Regions from separate parts of the Yaniella soli genome, predicted to be linked through region 1. Evidence: riboswitches for the same ligand, from Rfam matches in the RefSeq annotation. Region 1 holds a riboswitch; each other region holds the start of a gene.

Region 1 (5,315 bases):
GCCCGATGACCGGCAGGGCGAGTGCGCCATCGCCAATCTGATCGACCCGATCCAATTCTGTAAAGCTATCCACGCTGAAACTGATATCGGCTTCTACGAGTTGGCGCAGCATGGCGCGGGAATTGGCTGCTGCATTGTGCACTATTTCGTGAGGGAGGAAGCCGCAGCGACGGGAAATGACGAGCTGGCTGGCAGACGCTGCCTGAACGCCCAGCCCACGAACCCGAATATGCTCCAGCACGCCGGGCAGCGTCATCTGCTCGAGGGTGACCGTGTGTGCCACCCACTGCTCCGGATAGGCCTCAAACAGCTGTTCGATGAGCTGATCGAGGACGTTGAAATCTATCGCACCGAGTACCGGGGTGGTCTCGTTGAGGAGCGGAGCGAGTTCTTTAATGGCCGTGGTGCGTTGCGCTGTGATCTGTGTCGCTGAAACCGTCATGCCCTGATCTTACGATGCAGGGTAGGACGCGATAAAAATTGGGTGACTCGTCAGAAAACGTGCATTGCGGTTATTGTCGAGATATGACACAGAATTATGAACCTGGCTCAGAGCAGTACCCCAGTGGTCAAAGCGACCAGGGCTACGGCTGGCAACACCCACCCGGATACCCCGTGCCACCACAGAACCCCGAGGGGCAATCCGCTTCGACCACGTCGTTGGTGCTCGGCATTATCGGCCTGTTTACCTTCGGCATTATTTTGGGGCCGTTGGCGATCTATTTCGCGGTCAAAGCTGAACGCAATGGTGTCTCGGCGACCCCGGGCAAAGTCATCGGTTGGATTGTCACCATCTTGCACGGTCTTGGCATTCTCATCGGCATCATCGCGATGATTTTTGTCATCGCGGCGGCATCCTCGTCGTTATCGAATGCCGCGCTGCTGTTGTTGTGAACTTGTTAACTCCAGCGTGCGATGGCGCGTTTCTCGGCGAGACCCAAGAGGATGTCGGTGATTTTGCCGAGGACAGCCAACAATATGATGGCTAAGATGAGCCGATCGGTTCGTCCGTTATTTTGCGAGTCGGTCAATAAGAACCCGAGCCCCATTGATGAGGCGATGAGTTCGGCAGCGACCAAGAACAACCAGGCTTGTGCTAGTGCCAACCGGAGCCCAGAGAAAATGGATGGTACGACGGCGGGCAGTTGGATGGTCTTGAACAGGCGGATGCCTTTATATCCGAATGCGCGGCCGGCTTCGACCAGGTGTTGGTCCACGTGTTGTAGGCCCGCATAGAGCGTAGTGAAGACTGGGAAAAACGCGCCGATCGCGATGAGCGTGACCTTGGAATCTTCGCCAATCTGCATCCACAGAATGAGCAGCGGCACCCAGGCCAGTGAGGGCACGGCACGCAGCGCACCCAGGATGGGAGTCAGGAGTGCGTCGGCCCAGCGCGAGAGCCCTAGCACCGCACCGAAGATCATGCCGAGTACAGCACCGATGCCGAAACCAATCAGGACACGCTGGACCGAGATGCCGATATGCATCCACAGGTCGCCGCGCTCCAGGAGCCCCACCGTGGCGTCGATGACGGCGCTGGGGGACGGCAACTGAACCGGGGTAAACAGCTCTGCTGCAGTGACCGCCCACCAGGCGATGAATAGCGCGATGGGTACGAGGAACCCGATGACAGGTTTGACGCCTTTGCGGTCGAGAAAGCGTGTTTTCTTAGCGGTCGGCGCCGGGCTGGTGCCGGCCTGGTCGAGGTTGGGCTTGTGCTGACTGGTGACGTCTGTTTTTTCGATGGTGGTCATATTTACTCAGCACTCTCCGCATTTTCGGCGAACTCGGGACGCAATAGGGTCTCGAGTGCTTCATCCACATTTTCCTGGTTATCGACATCACCGGAGGTCACGAAGATCGAGGAGATATTCGACAGCACCTCGGTCTGGTCTTCACCTGGAACCGGGCTGATATCGAAACCGGAACGCTCGTTGATGACGATTTCGGCGACGTCCTCTTCAATTTCGCCTTCATCAGCGAGCAATTGGGCGGTTTCTGCTGGATTCTCCAGCGCCCATTCGCGTGCACGCTCATAGGTATCGACAACCGTTTGTGCCACTTCAGGCGATTCTTCGAGGAAGGACTCAGTGGCGTTCAAAAACGAGTAGGTATTCAAGTCCACGTTGCGATAGAGGAATTCGGTATCGTCCTCGGCGCCGGCCATGATCGGATCCAGACCAGCCCAGGCATCGACCGAACCGTTATTCAGCGCCGTGTAGCCATCTGCGTGCTGGACGTTTTGTACTTCGAGGTCATCGAGCTCGAGGCCAGCTTCTTCGACGGCTTGTACGAGGAAGAAGTACGGATCGGTTCCGCGAGTGGCCGCAACCGCGCGTCCTTGAAGATCCTCGACCGATTCGATGTCGGAGTCTTGCGGTACCACCAGGGCGGTCCATTCGACGTTGCCAACCACGCTGATGGTTTGGATCGGGGTGCCCGTCGAGCGGGCCAACAGTGCAGCGGAACCTGCGGTTGAGCCAACGTCGATGGCTTCTGCGCGCAGGTTCTCATTGGCGCGGTTCGAGCCGGCCGAGTATACCCATTCAACGTCGCCGTCGAGCTCTTCTTCTAACCAACCCTGATCTTTGATAATCAGTGACAGTGGGTTGTAGGTGGCGTAGTCGATGCTCAGGGTTTCGGCTGCGGTCTCGGCTTCGGCGTTTTCACCGGCACAGGAGGTCAATGCCAGTGCGCCAGACAGGATCGCTGCGGACAGAGTTTTACGTGACAAGGACATGGTTATACCTCCGAGGTTGCAAGTGTTTCGACGCCGAGGCCGGTCAGCAGTTGTTTCCGCAGCGAGACGAGCGCTGGGTCATGGCTAACACGTGGGCGTGGTACAGGTGGTGTGAAGATGTTGGCGATGGTTGCACCCTGGGTGTGGGGCGAGTCATCGAGCAGTACGATGCGGTCTGATAGCAGCAGTGCTTCGTCGACGTCGTGGGTGACCATGACGGTGGTCGTGCCGGTTTGTGCATGCACATCCAACAGCAATTGCTGCATTTTGATGCGGGTCAGCGCATCGAGGGCGCCAAACGGTTCGTCGAGCAGCAGGATTTCTGGGTCACGCGCCATGGCGCGAGCCAATGATGCACGCTGGGCCATACCGCCCGAAATTTTCCGAGGACGATGCTCGGCGGCATCGGTGAGGCCAACCAGCTCAAGTAGTTCAGCCACTCGCGCTCTACCCTCGGCCTTGGAGAGTCCGTCGGGCAAACCAATCGCGACGTTGTCTGCCACGGTGGCCCAGGGGAGGAGCCGAGGTTCCTGGAAACCCACCGCGCAGCGGGCGTCATATTCGTTGACTTCCGTGTTTTCGATCAGCACCTTGCCGGTGAAGCCGGTGTCGAGGCCACCGAGCGCGCGCAGCAGCGTGGATTTTCCAGAGCCAGAGGCCCCGATGATTGAGATGATCTCTGCGGCACCGATTTCGAGGTTCACTCCGGTCAAAATCTGGCGGGTTGAGCCATTGGTACCGAAAGCGCGACCAACATTTCGGCAGGCAACGGCAGGGGTTGATACTGAATGCGTCATCAAGGATTCACTCCATCGATCTCTTGGCATTAGCACCTGCCCCGCGGGGTGGTTGCTGCGACGTCAACGAGCCAAGTCTCTTAGTCGCTCTGGATGGTTACGAAGCACAAGCTTAGACGAACCTGCACGGAAAAGGGAAATGCACCCGTCATATGCTTAACGAAAAATGCCAGGGAGTCGCGTCCTCCCTGGCATCTTCGGATCGGTCGGTTATGCGCGGTCGGTTTTTGCCTGGCGCCGGTTTTCGACGATCGCCAGCACCTCGTCGCCTGCGTTTGGCCCGGGTTTTACACCGGTCGGTACACGGAAGAAGAACAGCGCGCCGATGCCCCACCAGATGGCGAAGATCAGCCACGGCTGCCAGTCAAGCGCCGAAGGCATGCCCGGTAGGTACACGCTGAACAGTGCACCGGTGAGCACAGTCGCGGTCCAGCCGATGAGTTCACCACCGCGGCCCTTGCCACCAATGCGCAGCGGGCGGTCCATGCCGGGATCGCGACGACGCAGCACGATAAAGATGACCGAGACCATGAAGTAGGCGATGATAATCGATGGTGCACCGGAATCGACCAGCCAGGTCAGCATGTTTTCGCCAAAGAAGGGCGCCAGCAAAGAGAGTCCACCGATGAAGTACAACGCGTTGGCCGGAGTCCGATATTTGGGGTGCAGCTGACCAAACCAGGCAGGCAACATCCCGGTGCGCGCCATCGAATAAACCAGCCGGGAAGCCCCCAGCATCAGCGAGTTCCACGAGGTCAAAATCCCCGCGATACCACCAGCAATGAGAATGTTTGCCATCAACTGGGAATTGAATAAGGAACCGAAGGCATCGGCGACCGCAATATCCGCTTGGGCAAGCTCATCTCCGCTCATCGCCGACGACGTCGTGACCACAACCATGATGTACCAAATGGTGGCCATCGCAACCGAGATAATCACGAGACGACCAATTTTACGAGCAGGGACGTTGACTTCTTCGGCAGACTGCGGGATCACATCGAAACCGATAAACAAGAACGGAATGGCGATGAGCACCGTGAAGAATCCTGCCGTCCCCGGAGTAAAGAACGGTTCCATATTGCCAGCATCACCGCGGGTGGCCGAGCCGAAAATCATCAAGATGCCGACGACGATCAAGAAGATCACGGTGAAGTTTTGCGCTATCGACGCCTGCTTGACGCCCCGCACGTTGAGCCACGTGATGACCAACGCGCCAGCTACGCCGATAAGCGCCCATGTTAGGTGGACGGTATCACCGGCAATGTCCCACATGGGCAGCGCATTGATCTCGGGAAAAATATAGGCGACCGTTCGCGGGAAGGCCACCGCTTCAAAGGCCACAATGGTGACGTAGCCGCCCACCAGCGCCCAGGAACCGATGAACGCAAACCGCGGGCCCAATCCTCGCAACACGTACTGGTGCACACCACCGGCAAGTGGCATGGCCGAGGTCAGTTCCGAATACACCAGCCCGACCACCGCCATAATCGCGCCACCCACCACTATGGCGGCGACTGCACCCATGGTGCCGGCCTCTTGAATCCAGCCACCGGTCAGGACAACCCAACCGAAACCGATCATCGCGCCGAACCCGAGGGCGAGCGCATCAATATTGGTCAGCGTCTTCGCCAGCTTTACCGGCTGCTGCCCCGACTCTTTCGATGACATGCTGTTACCTTTCTCATAAATTCACTTCCTCAGCCTAGGACAGCATTAGCGCTTATCAGCGTAATGTTGTGACATTGCAGCTGGCAATGTTGCTCACATCTGTGTTTGAA
Region 2 (5,523 bases), on a different contig from region 1:
CGCCACCCAGAATGTGGCTGGTGGTGTTCATCATGAAGGCGGACAGGACCATTGGACGACGATGTGACACGATGTGCTCCTAATGTTCTTCGAGGGTGACGGGTGGGGATCAGCTATTCGGCGGTGAACTCAGTCCAGGATTCGCTGATGTTATCGGTCGTGTACTCATCGGTGAACTCCACTGATCCCTCCAGGTATTCGTTGAACCATTCCTCGACTTCTTCTGATTGGAATACCTCTTGCAGTGCTTGGGTCTTCTCGCTTTCTTCGTCACCTGGCTGCACACCCACCACGATCGAATAGGGCAGACTGTCATCGAGCTCCGGTTCAAGCTTCAACGTGACTTCGTCCAGATCATGGTCAGCTTCAACTACCATGCGTACGAAGGAAAAACCCGCGTCGACATCTGACAGAGTCTGCGCGGTGGATTGCTGGTCAATTTCGATGAATTCGAAGTTGTGCGGGTTGTCGGTAATGTCCTCTTGGGAGAGTTGGGCGACCGGTACAGATTCGTCTACTTCAAGCAGCCCTTCATCGGCAAGAACTTTGAGTCCGCGACCATTATTGGCGGTGTCTACGGGCAGGGATATCTGTGCGCCTTCGGGCAAATCTTCCAGACTGTCATAGCGCAACGAAAAGATTCCTGCTGGCGCGTAGTAGACCGAGAAGGCTGGCGCAACATCCGTCCCATTGTCTTGGTTAAATTGGCGCAAATATGCGGCATTCTGAAAATAGTTCGCATCGTATTCGCCCTGCGAGACCACCTGATTGGGTTGGATAATATCCGTGACGTAGGTGGGTTCCAGGGTCCAGCCTTCTTCGGCCAGCATTTCCTTGGCGATTTCGGTTGGCTCCTGATACGGAGCGGATTCTGTGACAATAATGCTGATGGTGCGATCGCCGTCGCCGGCGGAAGCTAGTCCGCAGCCGGACAGGGTCAGAACAGCCAGGGAACTGAGAACACCGGCGCGCGCGGTCTTCGTGGTTTTCATATGATGTTGTCTCCCAACACTATTCGGCGGTGAACTCTGACCAAGTCTCTTGGGCGTCGTCAGTCGTGATATCCCCGTTGTATTCCGTTGCGCCTTCGAGATAGTCTTCGAACCACTCCTGAACCTCTGGTGACTGGTACGCGTCCTGGAGCGCCTGGGTTTTCTCAGAGGCCTGATCACCCGGCTGCACCGCAACGACATTGGTATATGGACGGCGTACTTCCTCGTCTTCTTCCAACGCCAATGCTGTTTCGTCGATGTCGTGGCCTGCCTCGGCGATCAGGCGGGCGAACGCGAATCCCGCATCAACGTCACTCAGTGTGTGGGCAGAGGATTGCTGGTCGATCTCAATAAATTCCAGGTTCTTAGGGTTAGAAGTAATGTCAGCCTGGGATAGTTCGGTGACCGGTATTGACTCGTCGATTTCCAACAGTCCATGCTCGGCCAGGAGTTTGATACCGCGACCGTTATTGGCGGTGTCAACGGGCAAAGAAATTTCTGCGCCATCAGGCAATTCATCAAATGAATCATACTCAAGCGAGAAGACCCCAGATGATGAGTAATAGGTGGAGAACGCAGGTTCTACCTCGGTGCCATTATCGGTATTGAACTGACGCAGATAGGCCAGGTGCTGGAAGAAGTTCGCATCGTATTCGCCCTGCGAGACCACCTGGTTGGGCTGCACGATATCGGTCACGTAGGTGGGTTCCAGCGTCCAGCCATCCTCAGCCAACAGGTCTTTGGCGATCTCGGTGGGCTCTTGGTACGGCGCGGATTCGGTCACGATGATGCTGATGGTGCGGTCCTCGCTGCCACCGGCGGAAGTTAGCCCGCAGCTGGTGAGTGTCAGCGCAGCAATTGCGCCGACTCCCGTGATCAGAGCACGGCGGATGGGTTTTTGGGTACGGAAAATTGCCATGGGAGTCCTTAAAGTTTGTGATGAAGCGTTGTTAGATGCGTTTATCGGCCACGCGGGCAAGGGAGTTTCCACCCCACTGCACGGCGCTGACGAGCAGCACCATCAGGACGACGGCAACGAACATGACCACGGTTTCGTAGCGGTAGTAGCCGTAACGGATGGCGAAGTCGCCGATGCCACCGCCTCCCACAAGACCGACCATGGCTGAGTAAGAAATGAAGCTCACGGTGGTAATGGTGATTGATCCGATAATGCCCGGACGGGCATCGACCAGCAGCACGTTGCGGATGATCTGGCGGCGGGTCGCGCCCATCGCCCGGGATGCCTCGACCGCACCGGCACCCAGCTGGCTGATGTTTTGTTCAACCAGCCGTGCGAAGTATGGGATCGCGTTGATCGTGAGCGGAACAATCGCTGCGGCAGTCCCCACGGTGGTTCCCACCAGCAGTCGGGTCAGCGGGATGATGGCGATCAACAAGATGAGAAACGGAAACGACCGCAACATGTTGACGAGTCCGCTGACAACAGCATGCAGTTTTGGTTGTGGTGCGATCGAACCGGGAGCATGCACGAATAACCAGATACCCAGCGGGGTGCCCAGCAGCACCGCGACCGGGATGGCGACGCCGATCATCGCAAACGTTTCTAACATCGCTTGGATCAGTTCGGGGTTGAGCTCTGCAATACGTTGCATTAGACGCGACCTCCCACTGCCAATTCGGCGGTTGAGGCCTCATCGACGTCATGCTGCTGTCGGCGGTCGACGTGTATGCCGTCAGATACCAGGTAGCGGCCGATCGCAGTGGTGGGTTCGAAGGTTTTATCCTGTAAACGTTTGGCTGCGAAGCGTTCGACGATTCGTCCGGATTCCATCACAGCCACGTGGTCGGTCAGCGCTTTGATGACTTCCATTTCGTGGGTCACCACCACAACGGTGATGCCCAGCTCCCGATTGATGTCCGCCAGATATTGCAGCACGGTGGCCGTGGTGAATGGATCTAACGCCGAAGTCGGCTCATCGCACAACAAAACCCGAGGCCGAGTAGCCAACGCGCGGGCAATCGCCACCCGTTGTTGTTGTCCACCGGATAGTTTTGCCGGATACACCGTGGCCTTGTCCGAGATGTCGATGATTTCGAGGGCTTCTGCCACACGAACACGGCGGTCATGTGCCTTGGCGACGCCGGCGAACTTCAGCGACAGCTCCACGTTTTGGGCAACCGTGAGGTTATTGACGAGATTGAAGCCCTGGAAAATCATGCCAATTTGATGGCGGGCCTGGCGCAGTTCCTCGTCGGATAGTTCCATGAGATCAACGCCGTCGATGATCACCTCGCCGGAGGTGGGGCGCTCCAGTAGGTTGATGTTGCGTAGCAGCGTGGATTTGCCGGCACCAGAAAAACCGATAATGCCTTGGATACTTCCACGGTCAATTTCCAGGCTGACATCGTCAACTGCAGTGACCGGATCATTGCCACCAGTAGTAAAAGTGGTCGATAAATTACGCAGAGAAATCATTGAATCACTCCATTGTTCCTGGCGTTAGCACCGTCCTACACCAAAACAGTGGAGGGGTTGCTGCGACGTCTACGAGCCAGATCTCTCAGTCGCTCTGAATGGTTTACCCTGTATACATTATGTGCACCGCAGCCGAAAGTGCAAAAACCACAGCAATTCGCGGTCATAAAAAGTCACGTACGTGACCCAATTCGGCACTGTTTACACGGCTGGCGCGCCCAACGCAGAAAATAGGCCCAGGGCACCGACGATCAGTAACGTCGTCCCGCCCAGCAACCCGCACCAGAAACTCCGGGCCGCCGCACGGTCTGGCACGAGAGCCGCCATCACGCCGATCGCCGTCGTGAGCACACCGGTCAGCGCAAAACTTGGTTGCGCGAAGACCCATGCCAACGGAATGAAGTGAATACCGACGACGGTGAGGATCAGCGGGGCAAACAGATCCTTCCGACCCCTTCGAGCTGCCAAGACCATCAGCACGATGATCACCGCGACCTCGAGCCAGAAGGTGACGATGTACGCGATGAAGGCCGATCCGCCAACTGTAATTGCCGTGGAACCTTCCCAATGGAGCACGGCGAGCGGGATGCCGAAACCAGCGAGCATGGCACCGCCGAGTTGCAAAACGGCCAACACCACACGCCACATCCAGTGTTTGAGGTGTCGAACATGAGTGCCCCTCGTCACCAACCGCACCAAACTGTGCCCTACACCACTTCAGTCACGTGGCCTGCTGCGGAGCGTGCTGACGTAATAGAATACAAGTATGAGCAAAGAATCGGTCGACGGAGACCAGATCTCTGACGAACAAATTCAACGGTGGGCCGACGAAGCGGAGGCCGGGTACGAGGTCGAAGAACTTCGCCGGTGCGGGCGTCCTGCGGTTGCTTAACCTTTGACGTCGTGGAGGTGGTGCTCCATCTCATGGCCAATGTAGAGGCACAGCGTGGCGATGGTGAATTCGAAACCATCGGAGCGTCGGCCCGGTAACTCCCACTGCTCGCGTTCCACCGTATCGACCAGGTCAGCCGTTGACTGTGCCTTGAGCGTGAGCTCGCCCAACACGGTTTGACTGTCCGCCTTCCAGTATTCTCGGCGCACAGCTTCGGCGTCGCCATCGAAGTCCGCTAGATCCGGGTTGTGCTGGTGCAGCATGGTCTCAACCCGCTGCTGAAGCACCGTGATCATGTCACGGACGTGGCACGCGTACTCGACCGGCGACCAGACCGGTTCCGAAGGCCGCTGCGTAGCGTCGACTCGTTGAAGCACCGGGCGCCACCGTGCTGCGGCTGAGCGCAGCCGATCACCCATCAGATTCGGCGCGAACGGCTGAAACCCGCATTCGGTGCACCCCTGATCGATCACGAAGGTCCAGTCACGGTCGTCACCAGGTACCTCTGGCGGTGGCATCATATTCGTCGTCATGGTTCAACGCTACCCTAACGCGTCCGGCGGGGCATCTAGCTGGTCAGAAACTTCGCGAAGTACTCGTCGAATGCTTCAAACTCGTCCAGGGGCAGCACGTGCCCAATGTACTGATCCGGACGTACGATGACGACGGCGCCGCGTGCGCGGTCGATCTCGCGTAGATCGTAGATGTCCTTGGTGGCTTCCACCCCGGGAATGTTGCCCAGCAGCATCCCGTTGGTCTGTTCGGCCGAGAAGACCTTTTCGTAGTCGGTGAGCCCGAACTTGCCCTTTGACGGTTGTACGAGCGCCGGTACCGCGTTGATGTCGACGTCGTGATGCGTTTGTTGCGTGACGGCATAGACATCGAAAAGCGAGTCCATGTCAGTACCTTCCGGGGTGAACCGGCTGACCGCACTGGCTGGATCCGCGGTCATCCGGGTGCACCAGTTGGCAACGGCTGAGCCTTCTGCCAAGCCGTTCTCGTCGGCAAAGAGATAGATGCGCCAGCGTCCATCTGCCGCATGCACGTGGCCCAGTTGCAGCGGTTTTGCATCGGCGACGCGAATCACGGGTGCCGAATGGAAGCGGGTACCGATGGCAAAACCCGAGGCCAAATCCTGGTGTGTATCCGGACCGGTGAGCGCGGAAAACTCCGGTGTGTACCGGGTTGCCAACCCGGCGGTG
Region 3 (5,523 bases), on a different contig from region 1:
GTTGGCCCGGCCCTTTTGATGAGGATTTAGACGTTTTCGTTGATGAACTGGGTGAAGTGTTGCATTTCCTCGGGGTGAATGCCGTGGCCGATGCCGTTGTAGGTGCGTTCGGTCAGATTCACACGTGGTCGTAGCCAGGCACCGGTTTGTTCGATGCGGTCGTGAGCGACGATAGGATCCTCCGGGTCGTATCCCCAGAAGAATGGTTGGTTCGATGCCGCGAAGTGTTCGTCGTCGAAGAGCTCATCAAGTTCTGGGGTTTGGGTTGCGTCGATGATGAATCCCGACAGTCCGATGATGGTGGCGTAGAATCCTGGTCGCATGCGCATCAATGAGGTGGCCATGGCCATCCCCTGGGAGAAGCCAAGGAGGGAAATACTGCGATAGTCGTGTGCGACGGATTGTACCCACTCGTCGAGCTGTTTGACTGCTGCCACAACGTGTTCTGGGTTGGCTTCGAGTTCTGTTGAGATGGGATACCAGCAGTAGCCGCCGAAGTGTTCCGGCAGCTTTTTGGGAGCTTGCACGCTGGCAATCGTAAAACGATCATCAAAGGCGTTCCCCAGCGGGAACAAGTCGTTCTCATCTGCTCCGAAACCATGGAGGAACACCACCAGGTCCGTTTGTGGACGTGGGGTGTCGTGCGACCAGCGGATGTGCATGTGTTTAGAGTCCTAACGTGGTGATCATGGCATCAGCAACCTGGTGCAGATCTGTCAGGAATCCGTCGTGTCCGATGGGTGAGTCGATCATGTGCACCGGTGTGTGTGGGCCGAAGTCAGCTGCCAATTGATAGCTTTGTTCTGGAAAATACAGCCTATCGGAGTTCACGGCCACGATGAAGGGTGTGGCGGTGATACCTGCGACGGCTGCTGCCTGTCCTCCACGGTGGCGCCCCACATCGTGTGACATGAGTGCTTCGGTCAGGGCGACATATGAGTTTGCGTCAAATCTGCCGGCCAGGTCTTTGGCTTTGTAATCCAGGTAGGACTCAACCTGATAGCGACCGGTGCGACTGGTTACCGCGGATTCCAGTGGATTTTCGTTTCCCTGGAATGCACGCCCGAACCGAGCATTGAGCTCAGGTTCGGACCGGTAGTTGATATGGGCAATCTGGCGTGCGATACCCAACCCGTGGACCGGTGCTGGACCGTCGTAGTAATCTCCGCCCTTGAAGTTCGGGTCAAGCCGAATAGCGTCGACTTGTGTCTGGGCAAAGGCAATCTGTTCCGCGGTGGATTGTCCGCCGCAGGCGATGACGCCGACTCCATTAACACGGTCCGGATACATGGCGGCCCATTCGAGTGCACGACCGCCGCCCATCGAGCCGCCGATAATGGCGTGGAAGCGTTCGATGCCGAGGATGTTTGCGAGTTTTGCTTCTGCATTGACCGAGTCTCGAATGGTCACAAACGGGAACTTGGATCCGTATGCTTGCTGCTTTTCATCCAGCGACGCTGGACCGGTCGATCCGTAGCATCCTCCAACCATGTTGACGGCCATGACGAACCATTTGTTTGTGTCTATGGCCTTGCCAGAACCGATGATATTTTCCCACCAGCCGGCTTCGGGCAGTGCTTCCGATGATGCGGCGTGGGTGTCGCCGGTCAAGGCGTGCTGAATGAGTATTGCGTTGGATTTGTTTGCGTTCAGCGTGCCCCAGGTTTCATAGGCGAGTTCGACCTCTGGCAGGTAGCCACCTGTTTCGAAGGATAGCTCGCCAATCGATACCGTCTTCAGGCCGGGTTCCGCCACGTATGTTGCCGGGTCGGTCACTGATTCAAGATCCAATGACATGACCTACTCCTTGTTAAACAGCTGCAGCGGCGTCGAAGCCTGACTGCAGATCGTCCAAAATGTCTGTGATGTCTTCCAGGCCCACTGAGAGTCGCACCAGCCCGGGGGTGACCCCGGCGGTTTGTTGTTCTGACTCAGAGAGTTGGGCGTGGGTGGTGGTAGCAGGATGTACTACCAGGGAGCGCACGTCACCAAGATTGGCAACCAGCTTGTGCAGAGTCAGCGCTTCGGCAAAGGTCTGACCTGCATCTTTTCCACCGACGATCTCGAAGGCGACAATGCCTGAGGTGCCGTCTGGTAACAGTTGTTGCGCGCGCTCATAATACGGTGATGATTTCAGTCCGGCGAACTGGACCTTCTCTACCTGGGGGTGGGCTTCCAACCATTCGGCAACGCGCTGCGCGTTCTCTAAATGGCGCTCCATGCGTAGTGACAGCGTCTCAAGGCCTAAGTTAATTAAGAAGGCGTTGAACGGGGAGGCCGTATTACCCATATCGCGCAGGAGCTGTGTGCGGATGCGCAGGATATACGACAGGTTGGCGCCCAGTGGACCGTTTGGTCCAAAGTCGGTACCAAACACGACACCGTGGTAGGACTCATCTGGTTCGTTAAACCAAGGGAACTTCTCCGGGTTCGCAGTCCAGTCGAAGTTGCCCGAGTCAACGATCACGCCACCGATCACCGCAGCGTGACCGCTGAGGTATTTGGTTGCTGAGTGCACGATGATGTCAGCGCCATGTTCGATTGGGCGCAGCACAGTAGGTGGTGTCAGCGTTGAATCGATGATGACAGGGATCCCGGCATCATGAGCAATTTCTGAAACCGCTGGTAAGTCCAGTACGTCGGCTTTCGGGTTGCCGAGCACTTCTGCGAAGACAGCCTTAGTGTTTGATTTGATTGCATTGCGCCATTCATCCAAATCATTTGGATCCTGCACGAAAATGGTTTCAATGCCTAAGCGAGGAAGGGTGTGCTTAAACAGGTTCTGGGTTCCACCGTAAAGCGAGGTGGAAACCACCACGGAATCTCCGGCACCTGCAACATTGAGCACGCTGAGCGTGGTGGCGGATTGTCCGGACGACAAGAGCACGGCACCGACGCCACCCTCGAGAGCAGCGATCTTGTTTTCCACGGCGTCCGTGGTTGGGTTCGTCAGACGGGTATAAATTGGCCCGAGTTCCGACAACCCAAAACGTCCTGCTGCCGTAGCCGTATCTGGGAAGTTAAAACTGGTGGTTTGGTAGATAGGCAGCTGTGTTGCCCCAAAGTCTGAATCCTCAACCATCCCGGCGTGGATTTGACGAGTGGACAATCCCCACGTGGTCTGGTCGGTGATATCGCGTTGTGCCAATGCAAAGACTCCTTCGAAACTAAGGGGTCTTTCAACGCCCGCCTACCGCGCAGGTTAGTTGACGTGCGCGAAGACCCGCGCTTGTCTCACATACTCATGAGACCTGGTCCTCACCCGGGGCACCCCACCGCGGTGGAGGGTTGCCGGTCAGTAAGCCGGGGCATTACTACTGACACTCGTGACCAACACCCACTACTATGCCAGAAAATCGCCCAGATAGCGACCTGACATAGACGCCATGTACACCACCAGCACAATATCAGTCCCTAGCAATAAACTCATGGTTTTTTAACCCTGCAAATCCTCGAGAACACGTTGTAGTGTTGATGCATGGAACAACTTGGATACTTTGATGAACTCACTGCTGATGACCTGAAGGCTATGGCTGCCGCCACCGGCCCGAAGGTCACTATTTTTCTGCCAACTGCTCCCCCACAACACCAACCGCAGGACACGGCTACTCGCGTGAAGTCGTTAGTTAAAGAGGCTCGGCAAAAACTCGTCAACGCCGGTGTCCCGGAATCAGATGCCAAAGACATGTTGGCCTCGTTCGACGCCATTGCTACTGACGCCCCCTTCTTACGGCAACAGGGTGAATCCCTTGCATTATTCGCGGCGCGAGGACTCAATCTGGTCTATCGCTTGGGCGTGCCGGTCAGCGAATACACCCATGTTGCAGAACACTTCGTGTTGCGTCCCATGTCTGAAACACTCACCAAGTCCCATGCCTTTTATATCCTGGGGGTTTCGCGCAACCAGGTTCGCCTCTTGGACGCCACCAAAGACTCCGTCGTGCAGTTGGACCTCGGAGATATCGTCCCAGAATCCTTCGAGGATGTCACCGATACCGATGACCGACAAGCCACGCTACAAAACCGCTCCGGCGGCGGCAATGGCACCATGTTCCACGGTCACGGCGGCGCAGCAGACAACCAGGAATCCGAGATTACCCGGTACCTTCATAAAGTCGGAGACTCGCTGGGTGACTTGCTCGGGCGGGCCCGCTCCCAACCGCTGGTCATGGCAGGCGTTTCGGAAAACGTCGCCACGCTGAAGGCGTCGTCCTCGTATCCGGTCGTCGCCGAAGACTTCATTAGTGGTAACCCCGATGCGTCATCGAACCGTGATCTGCAGAAGGCAGGCTGGGACGTTGTTCGGCCACGCTTCGCTTCAAACGACGATGCAGCATACAACCGCTTCGCTGATGTATCCGGCACGGGGTTGGGCGAAACCCAACCCGATCTGATTCGTGAAGCAGCAGTAGCCGGTCGCGTAGACACGCTGTTCATTAACCCATCACTGAATGCCTCCGACGGCACCGGTGATGTCAACACCGCTATCTTGCATACCAAACTCAATTCCGGTGATATTGTCATCATTTCTGATGGCCGGGTTGACGACGTAGCCGCACTAATGCGCTACTAATAGCAGTTCATGTGCGCCCCTCGGTTCATAGGATCGAGGGGTTTTGCATGTCATCAGGAATGCAACACTTTGTGACTTATTTCAACAATCGGAGTCAAACCATGGAAAACTATTGACCATGCGCTTGGATCATGTTTCTTATGCTGTAGGCCCCGAGGGGCTCATCGCCACCGCCGACAAAGTTGCTCAACAGATCGGCGTTGACTGGGTCAACGGGGGTATTCATCCGCGCTTCGGGACGCGCAACGTATTTTTCCCGATGGAAAACCGCCAATACTTTGAAATCGTCGAAGTTCTAGAACACCCTGCTGCCGAAAAAGCACCGTTTGGCCAGGCCGTTCGAGCCCGCTCGAACATGGGCGGCGGCTGGATGGGCTGGGTCGTCTCCGTCGACGACATGACGCCATTCGAGGAACGACTCGATCGCCGTGCCGTACCGGGCGGACGCACCTTCCCAGACGGGCGCACACTCGAATGGGAACAAATCGGCATTAAAGGTCTCATTGCCGACCCCCAAGTCCCCTACATCTTGCGTTGGCTCGAAGGCACCGAGGATCTCCACCCCTCTCAGGCCGAACCTGTCCAAGCTGCGATCGAATCCATCACGATCGCAGGAAACCGTCCTCGCGTTCGTGACTGGTTGGGTCTCGGTGAATCTGACGAGCTCGTCGAGGATCTCAACATTAAATACATCTCACCGTCCGGCACTCCAGGCATTGCCGAGGTCACCTTCTCAACGCCAAAGGGGCTTGTGACAATATAGGGCACCTTGCATACTGAAAGAATCGACCATGATGTGCGATCATGGTCGATTTTTTGTTGCGCCGTAGAAGACGGTGAAGGGTTGTGCCTCTGCGGTTTGAATGCGCAGAACGTTAGCCCAAGGGTCCTCAAAGCTCAGTGTTTGACCGTCATCGGCAACTTGAACACCATAGTGCTTGACGCGTTCA

Evidence for each region. Region 1 has a riboswitch for S-adenosylmethionine ahead of ACYVJT_RS04455 (ABC transporter ATP-binding protein). Riboswitches for the same ligand answer to the same signal wherever they lie in the genome.
Region 2: linked by a shared signal. The riboswitch ahead of ACYVJT_RS06990 (methionine ABC transporter ATP-binding protein) and the one ahead of ACYVJT_RS04455 (ABC transporter ATP-binding protein) in region 1 are both predicted to bind S-adenosylmethionine.
Region 3: linked by a shared signal. The riboswitch ahead of ACYVJT_RS13645 (O-acetylhomoserine aminocarboxypropyltransferase/cysteine synthase family protein) and the one ahead of ACYVJT_RS04455 (ABC transporter ATP-binding protein) in region 1 are both predicted to bind S-adenosylmethionine.

The regions. Positions count from the first base shown of each region.
Region 1 covers NZ_BAAGSP010000006.1:454-5,768, forward strand. Annotated here, with positions in the region: partial or broken gene ACYVJT_RS04435 (type III PLP-dependent enzyme domain-containing protein) at 1-442, opposite strand, end outside; gene ACYVJT_RS04440 (DUF4190 domain-containing protein) at 526-894, shown strand; gene ACYVJT_RS04445 (ABC transporter permease) at 900-1,754, opposite strand; gene ACYVJT_RS04450 (aliphatic sulfonate ABC transporter substrate-binding protein) at 1,757-2,740, opposite strand; gene ACYVJT_RS04455 (ABC transporter ATP-binding protein) at 2,743-3,537, opposite strand; SAM riboswitch class I at 3,547-3,637, opposite strand; gene ACYVJT_RS04460 (APC family permease) at 3,748-5,205, opposite strand.
Region 2 covers NZ_BAAGSP010000010.1:38,617-44,139, forward strand. Annotated here, with positions in the region: gene ACYVJT_RS06970 (NtaA/DmoA family FMN-dependent monooxygenase) at 1-73, opposite strand, end outside; gene ACYVJT_RS06975 (MetQ/NlpA family ABC transporter substrate-binding protein) at 114-992, opposite strand; gene ACYVJT_RS06980 (MetQ/NlpA family ABC transporter substrate-binding protein) at 1,012-1,911, opposite strand; gene ACYVJT_RS06985 (methionine ABC transporter permease) at 1,943-2,605, opposite strand; gene ACYVJT_RS06990 (methionine ABC transporter ATP-binding protein) at 2,605-3,429, opposite strand; SAM riboswitch class I at 3,423-3,534, opposite strand; gene ACYVJT_RS06995 (hypothetical protein) at 3,631-4,068, opposite strand; gene ACYVJT_RS07000 (hypothetical protein) at 4,196-4,321, shown strand; gene ACYVJT_RS07005 (DinB family protein) at 4,318-4,854, opposite strand; gene ACYVJT_RS07010 (FAD-dependent monooxygenase) at 4,890-5,523, opposite strand, start outside.
Region 3 covers NZ_BAAGSP010000034.1:22,473-27,995, forward strand. Annotated here, with positions in the region: gene ACYVJT_RS13635 (alpha/beta hydrolase) at 27-662, opposite strand; gene metX (homoserine O-acetyltransferase MetX) at 667-1,797, opposite strand; gene ACYVJT_RS13645 (O-acetylhomoserine aminocarboxypropyltransferase/cysteine synthase family protein) at 1,811-3,133, opposite strand; SAM riboswitch class IV at 3,221-3,332, opposite strand; gene ACYVJT_RS13650 (baeRF7 domain-containing protein) at 3,479-4,573, shown strand; gene ACYVJT_RS13655 (VOC family protein) at 4,692-5,336, shown strand; gene ACYVJT_RS13660 (VOC family protein) at 5,376-5,523, opposite strand, start outside.